Linked DNA regions of Candidatus Microthrix parvicella Bio17-1. The protein of the gene in region 1 interacts with the protein of each later gene in a pairwise test. Links are inferred from orthologs where the notes say so. Each region holds a gene or a part of one and is shown on either strand. Other genes may lie near its edges. The genes, in order: rpe and eno.

Region 1 (3,059 bases):
GGCGAACGTTGACGATCCCCAAATGATCGGCTCCTCCCCCACGGGGGAGTCGGATATCCAGCACGGTGGGGTCGCCAAGCCCGACCCCCAACCGCCGAGACTCTCGGTTCGAATGGTGGGACCGCGCGTGCGTCAGGACGATCCGCAGATCATCGATCTTCGAGAGCGCCGCCAGGCGCGCCAGGCTCAAAGGGGCAGCGATCCTCAGCGTCCGATGGCTCCGGCGGGTGGAGGGGGGCCGCTGGAGGTCCCTCTCGACTCGCCGGATGACCTCACCAAGCTGGTGGGAATCGGCCCAAAGATCGCCGGAGAGTTGACCGATGCGGGCATCTCATCGTTTGCACGGTTGGCTCGTCTGGACCCCGCCGGTCCACTTCCTTCTTCGCTTGAAGGCCTCAGGGGTCGCATGCGTCGCAATGGCTGGGTCCAACAGGCCCAAGCGTTGGCTGAATAGCTCCTCGCCAGGCAACCGCTTGACCGTGGGTGCCCTGGTGTTTCGGTGCGGACGGTGGGATTCGAACCCACACACCCTTTCGGATACCAGGACCTAAACCTGGCGCGTCTGCCAACTCCGCCACGTCCGCGTGGCACAGCACATTCGCTGTAGCGCTCAACGCTACCTGTCCCTTGACGGTGGCGTTGAGTTGGAAGCGGCGGGGCGATGGTCTGGACACCGGGTAGCCTCTCGCACCGGCCCGGCATCCAGCCTCGGCCGTATTCAGCCCCGTTGACGTCAGCAGTAGTTGAGGAGTTTTATGAGCGACTCGTTGTTCGCACCCACCGGTTACCAGGCCCCCCGCTCGGGCCCGCTGTCGGGCATGGATCCCTCGGCGGACATCTACAAGCTGCTGTTGAAGGACCGCATTGTGTTTCTGGGCGCCGAGGTGTCCGACGAGCTTGCCAACTTCGTCACGGCACAGATGCTGTACCTCGATGCCGAGGACTCCAGCAAGGACATCATGCTGTACGTGAATTCGCCCGGGGGCTCGGTGACGGCGGGCATGGCCATCTACGACACCATGCAGTTCGTCAACGCCGACGTGGGCACGGTGTGTGTTGGCCTTGCAGCGTCGATGGGGCAGTTCCTGTTGTGTGCGGGCACCGCCGGCAAGCGCTTCGCATTGCCGCACAGCCGAATCATGATGCACCAGCCGTTGGGTGGGATTCAGGGCCAGGCGGCCGACATCGCAATTCAGGCCGAGCAGATGATCTACGTCAAGAAGATGCTGGCGGAACGCATCGCCTTCCATACCGGCCAAACCGCGGAGCAGATCAACACCGACTCCGATCGGGATCGTTGGTTCACCGCCGACGAGGCGAAGGACTACGGCATTATCGACAACGTCATCATCGGCAAGGGCGAACTGGCCTGATCGTCAGCGCCGGAGGCTAACCGGCCTGCCCGACGGCGGTCGTTGCCTGGTCCCGCAACTCGGTCACGGCGTGGGCGAGGCCCTCAGGGTCCTTGTAGAGGGCGCTGCCGGCGACCAGCACATTGGCCCCCGATGCCGCTGCTCCAGAGATGGTGGCGGGGCCGATGCCTCCGTCCACCTCAATGTCGCAGTTCAACCCGGCGTCGGTGATCCAGCGGCGCAGCGTGGCAACCTTGGGCTCCATTTCGGAAATGTACGCCTGTCCGCCGAACCCGGGGTTCACGGTCATCACCAACACCATGTCGCACAACTCCAGCACGTAGCGCACGCTCTCGGGTGGCGTCGACGGATTGAGTGCCACGGCGGGTTGCGCTCCCAGGTCACGGATCGAGCCGAGGGTTCGGTGGAGGTGCTTGGTGGATTCGGCATGCACGATCAGCATCTGGCAACCCGCCTCTACATACAGATGAGCCAGCTCCTCGGGTGCCTCCACCATCAGGTGCGCCTCAAAGGGCACGTCGGTTCTGTCGCGGCAGGCGGCGATGACATCGGGGCCAAAGGTGAGGTTGGGTACGAACCGCCCGTCCATCACGTCCCACTGAATTCGGTCCACCCCGGCATCGGCGAGCGCTGCGCACTCCTCGCCCAATCGCGAGAAGTCGGCGGGCAGCACGGAGGGCACGATCTCGATGTTTCGGTCGGTCCCGGGGTTCGACCCGATGGCGTTCGAAGCGGACGTGGACGGAGCGAATGAGGGCGAAGCGGTGGGAGGCACAACCTCATGGTACGAATTGGGGGTGGAACAGGTCGAGTTGCGGGTAGAACGTCCGGTTGCGGGTGGGCTGGGTCTGGCCCGACGTGATGATGGTCGGGTGGTGCTGGTGGACGGCGCCCTGCCCGGTGAACTGGTGCGGGTGGACCTCGTGGAAGACCAACGGACCACGTTTGGTGAGGTCGTTGAGGTGCTGGAGGCGAACCCCGGTCGGGTTGAGGTGCCGCACTGTCCTCATGTGGCAGACGGGTGCGGCGGTTGCGATCACGCCGACGCACAACCGGCACTGTTGCGTCGGATGAAGGCAGAGGTGCTTGCCGATGCGGTCAAGCGCTTGGGCAAGATCGAGCCACCCGAGGTTGGCGCCGGTCCCGACCTTCCCACCGAGAACTTTCGGACCACAATGCGGCTCGGCGTGACCGATGGTCGAGCGGGTCTCTTTGAGGTGGGAACCCACGACCTGGTGCCGCTGTCGGTATGCGTCGTGGCCCATCCCCGTGTGGAACGCATCGTGACTGAGGGCGGGTTCGCCGACGCCACCGAGGCGATGGTGCGCGTCGGGTCGGCCACCGGCGAAGCGCTGGTCCTCGTCACCCCCAACGCCAAGGACGTGACGGTGCCCGATCCCGATCTCGATGGCGCCGAGTCCGAGGTGCGGGTGGTGGGACTGGACGAGCTGGCCGCCCGGAGGGCTTGGATCCACGAGGAGGTGGCCGGGCGTCGCTTCCGTATCTCGGCGCAGTCGTTCTTTCAGACCCGTCTGGATGGCGCCGAGGCGCTGGTGTCGTTGGTCGCCGACGGCCTGGGGCCTCTCGCCGCGGGCGACCGCCTGGTCGACCTGTACGCCGGCGTGGGTTTGTTTGGTGCTGCCCTCGCAGACCGCACACCCGGCTTGAAGGTGACCGCCGTGGAGT
Region 2 (3,173 bases), on another replicon or contig:
GGGATGGTTCTCGGTGAGCACCGTCAGTTCCGGAATCAGCGCCGTGTCGTTGCCGTTGTCGAGGCGCAACTGGATCTCAAGTGATTTGAGGTCCTCTCGGAGATGTGTCAGACGAACGGCGTCGCTGCGAGCCCAGTCGTGGCTGGCGAACTCGGTCAGCGGCGGCCCGTGGAACAGCGTCAGCGCCTCGCTCACCCGCGAAAGCGCTGCGGCAGGGTCGACCTCGGCCAGGCTGCGGGCTGAATGGAGTGCGTCGTCGGCCACTACCGAGTCCAACTCGTTCGCTGCGAGCTTCAGGCGATAGGCGCACCCGCCGACGGTCACGATGCGGCCGCGTCCCACCAGGCCCCTGAGCGCATGGATCTGCTGTTGCAGGTTTCGTCGTGCCGACACGGTGTCCCGCCCGGGCCAGAGGTCGTCCATCAGGGTGTCGAAGCCCACCGCCTCGTCGTTGGCCAGCACCAGACGTACAAACAGGCCGCACTGTTTCGTGCCGGCCAGGTTGATCCTGGTGTCGTCGAGCGTGGCGCGAAGCGGACCCAGCAGTTGCACCAGCATCCGGTGGCGCCGGCGCGAAGTGTCTGCCGTGGGCAGTGGATCTGGCCCTGGCACGAGGCTCACCGTAACCAGGCCGGCCTTGCGCCGCCCAAAGCGAACCCCGTGCCGGGCTCGGGTCGGGCGGCGTCCGCGGTCGGCTACTGCAGCGCAGCTAGCGTCGTTGCGGCACAGGCACCCAAGGCGATCCCGCCCAGGAAAGGCAAGACCAGCGTGACCATCATCGATGACGTACTGGCCCGACAGATCCTCGACTCCCGAGGCAACCCCACCGTGGAGGTGGAGGTGGGCCTGATCGACGGTTCGGTTGGACGAGCGGCTGTGCCCTCGGGCGCCTCCACCGGGGCCTTCGAGGCCGTGGAGCGACGCGACGGCGGCGAGGCCTACGGCGGCAAGGGGGTGCTGGGCGCCGTCGGTGCGGTGAACGACGAGATCACCGACGCGGTGCTGGGCCTCGACGCGCTGGATCAGCGCGACCTGGACCAGACGATGTGTGACCTGGACGGCACCGACAACCTGGAGCGCCTTGGTGCCAACGCGGTGCTGGGCGTGTCGCTGGCGGCCGCCAAGGCGGCTGCGGCCAGCCTGGATCTGCCGTTGTACCGCTACGTCGGTGGTGTCTCGGCCTGCGTCCTGCCAATGCCGATGCTCAACGTGATCAACGGTGGCGAGCATGCCGACAACAACGTGGACCTGCAGGAGTTCATGCTGGTTCCCGTCGGTGCCGCCTCGTTCTCCGAGGCGCTGCGCTGGGGTACCGAGTGCTATCACAGCCTGAAGTCGGTGGTGGCCAAGCGGGGCCTGTCCACCGCCATCGGCGATGAGGGTGGCTTCGCCCCCAACCTGGGCTCCAACGAAGAGGCGCTGGCCCTGTTGACCGAGGCGATCGAGGCGGCGGGACGCACCCCCGGCGACGAGGTGGCGCTGGCACTCGACACCGCCTCCACCGAGTTCTATGCCGATGGCAAATACCAGCTGGCCGGTGAGGGCCGAAGCCTCGATGCGGGCGAGTTCGTGGCCTACCTCAGCGACTTGTGTGACCGCTACCCGATCGTGTCGATCGAGGACGGTATGGCCGAAGAGGACTGGGACGGTTGGGCTCAGCTCACCGAGGCGCTGGGCGATCGTGTCCAGCTGGTTGGTGACGACCTGTTCGTCACCAACCCGGTTCGGCTTCAGCGGGGTATCGAGGTGGGCGTTGCCAACTCGATCCTCATCAAGGTCAACCAGATCGGCACGCTCACCCAGACGTTGGAGGCGGTGCAACTGGCCACCCGGAATGCCTACACGTCGGTGATGAGTCACCGCTCGGGCGAGACCGAGGACGCCACGATCGCCGACCTGGCGGTTGCAACCAACTGCGCTCAGATCAAAACCGGGGCGCCGGCACGCTCCGATCGGGTGGCCAAGTACAACCAGCTGTTGCGCATCGAGGAACAACTGGGCGAGTCGGCGGTCTTCGAGGGTGGTGCCGCCTTGGCGCCGCGACCTGTGAACCGGCGCGGCAATGGCACCTAGGAGCGGGCGGGCCACAGCTCGCTCGCCCAGGTCGGAGGCGCACAAGGCGACCCGTAGCTCTGCGCCGCGCGTGCTCCAGATGCCATCGCGCCGCCGCTGGTTCTGGGTGGCGGCTCTGTCGGTGGTGGCGTTGTTCCTCGCCGTGCTGGCGTTGCCGGTGCGCAACCTCTTCGGTCAATCAGCCGAGTTGGGCCGTGCCCAGACGGAGTTGGTTGGCCTGCGGGCGGAGAACACCAAGTTGGAGCGCCGCCAGGCCGAACTTGAGGATCCCGAGCAGGTGGAGATACTCGCCCGCCGCAACCATGGCATGGTCTTTCCCGGCGAGGAGAGCTATGTGGTGCTTCCCCCGACCGTGGGCGGTGAGGTGCCGCCGTGGGTGGCCAAGGGGTGGAGCTTCGATCCGGCCGCTCAGCCGGCGTCGGAGCCCTAAGCTCGCCGTGAGGCCTCCCACCAAAGGATGATGAGCAGATGAGCACCCACCGACATCAAGGGATCATCAAGCCGCAGCGGCGTGGTTGGGGAAGGGTGTCCTTGGTCGCCATGGCATCGGCCGCCCTGTTGCTGGGTGCCTGTGGCGGCGGGGGCTCCGGGGGCTCCAGCGGGTCACAAACCGCCGGCGCAGGCGATGAGGGCACACCCCAGAGCGGCGGCACGGTGATCTACGCCCTCGAGAGCGAGACCAACTCCGGCTGGTGCCTGCAGGAGGCCCAGCTGGCAATCTCCGGCATCCAGGTCGCCCGGGCCATTTACGACACGCTCGTTCAGCCTGATGAGAGCGGCGAGATGCAGCCGATGCTGGCCGAGTCGGTCGAGCCCAATGCCACGTTCGATTCTTGGACCATCAAGATTCGGCCTGGCATCACCTTTCACGACGGCTCCAAGCTGGACGCCAAGGTGGTGGCCAACAACCTGAACGCCTATCGAGGTAAGTACAAGGCCCGGTCACCACTGCTGTTCGTGTTCGTGCTCGAGAACATCGCCACCGTCGAGGCAACCGACGACATGACCGTCACGGTCACCACCAAGACCCCGTGGCCGTCGTTCCCCAACTTCCTGTGGAATGACGGACGCCTTGGCATCGTCGGGCAGGCCCAACTGGA

What was found.
Region 2: the proteins of rpe (region 1) and eno interact in binary tests that used the Escherichia coli proteins (3 or more experiments, as listed by UniProt). The link is inferred for Candidatus Microthrix parvicella Bio17-1 from one-to-one orthologs.

What each region holds. Positions count from the first base shown.
Region 1 is NZ_AMPG01000001.1:529,903-532,961, reverse strand. The notes cover bases 228-2,969. They hold rpe (ribulose-phosphate 3-epimerase), read right to left. Parts: upstream 2,065-2,969; coding sequence 1,390-2,064; downstream 228-1,389. Other genes in these bases: MPARV_RS0102595 (class I SAM-dependent RNA methyltransferase), read left to right, coding at 2,171-2,969; MPARV_RS0102605 (ATP-dependent Clp protease proteolytic subunit), read left to right, coding at 756-1,373; MPARV_RS22070 (hypothetical protein), read left to right, coding at 228-454. Also shown: more of MPARV_RS22070, read left to right, coding at 1-227; more of MPARV_RS0102595, read left to right, coding at 2,970-3,059. UniProt on the Escherichia coli protein: Catalyzes the reversible epimerization of D-ribulose 5-phosphate to D-xylulose 5-phosphate.
Region 2 is NZ_AMPG01000002.1:822,069-825,241, reverse strand. The notes cover bases 65-2,920. They hold eno (phosphopyruvate hydratase), read left to right. Parts: upstream 65-768; coding sequence 769-2,073; downstream 2,074-2,920. Other genes in these bases: MPARV_RS0111980 (ABC transporter substrate-binding protein), read left to right, coding at 2,542-2,920; MPARV_RS0111985 (FtsB family cell division protein), read left to right, coding at 2,231-2,503; MPARV_RS0112000 (ATP-binding protein), read right to left, coding at 65-612. In the rest of the region: more of MPARV_RS0112000, read right to left, coding at 1-64; more of MPARV_RS0111980, read left to right, coding at 2,921-3,173. UniProt on the Escherichia coli protein: Catalyzes the reversible conversion of 2-phosphoglycerate (2-PG) into phosphoenolpyruvate (PEP). It is essential for the degradation of carbohydrates via glycolysis.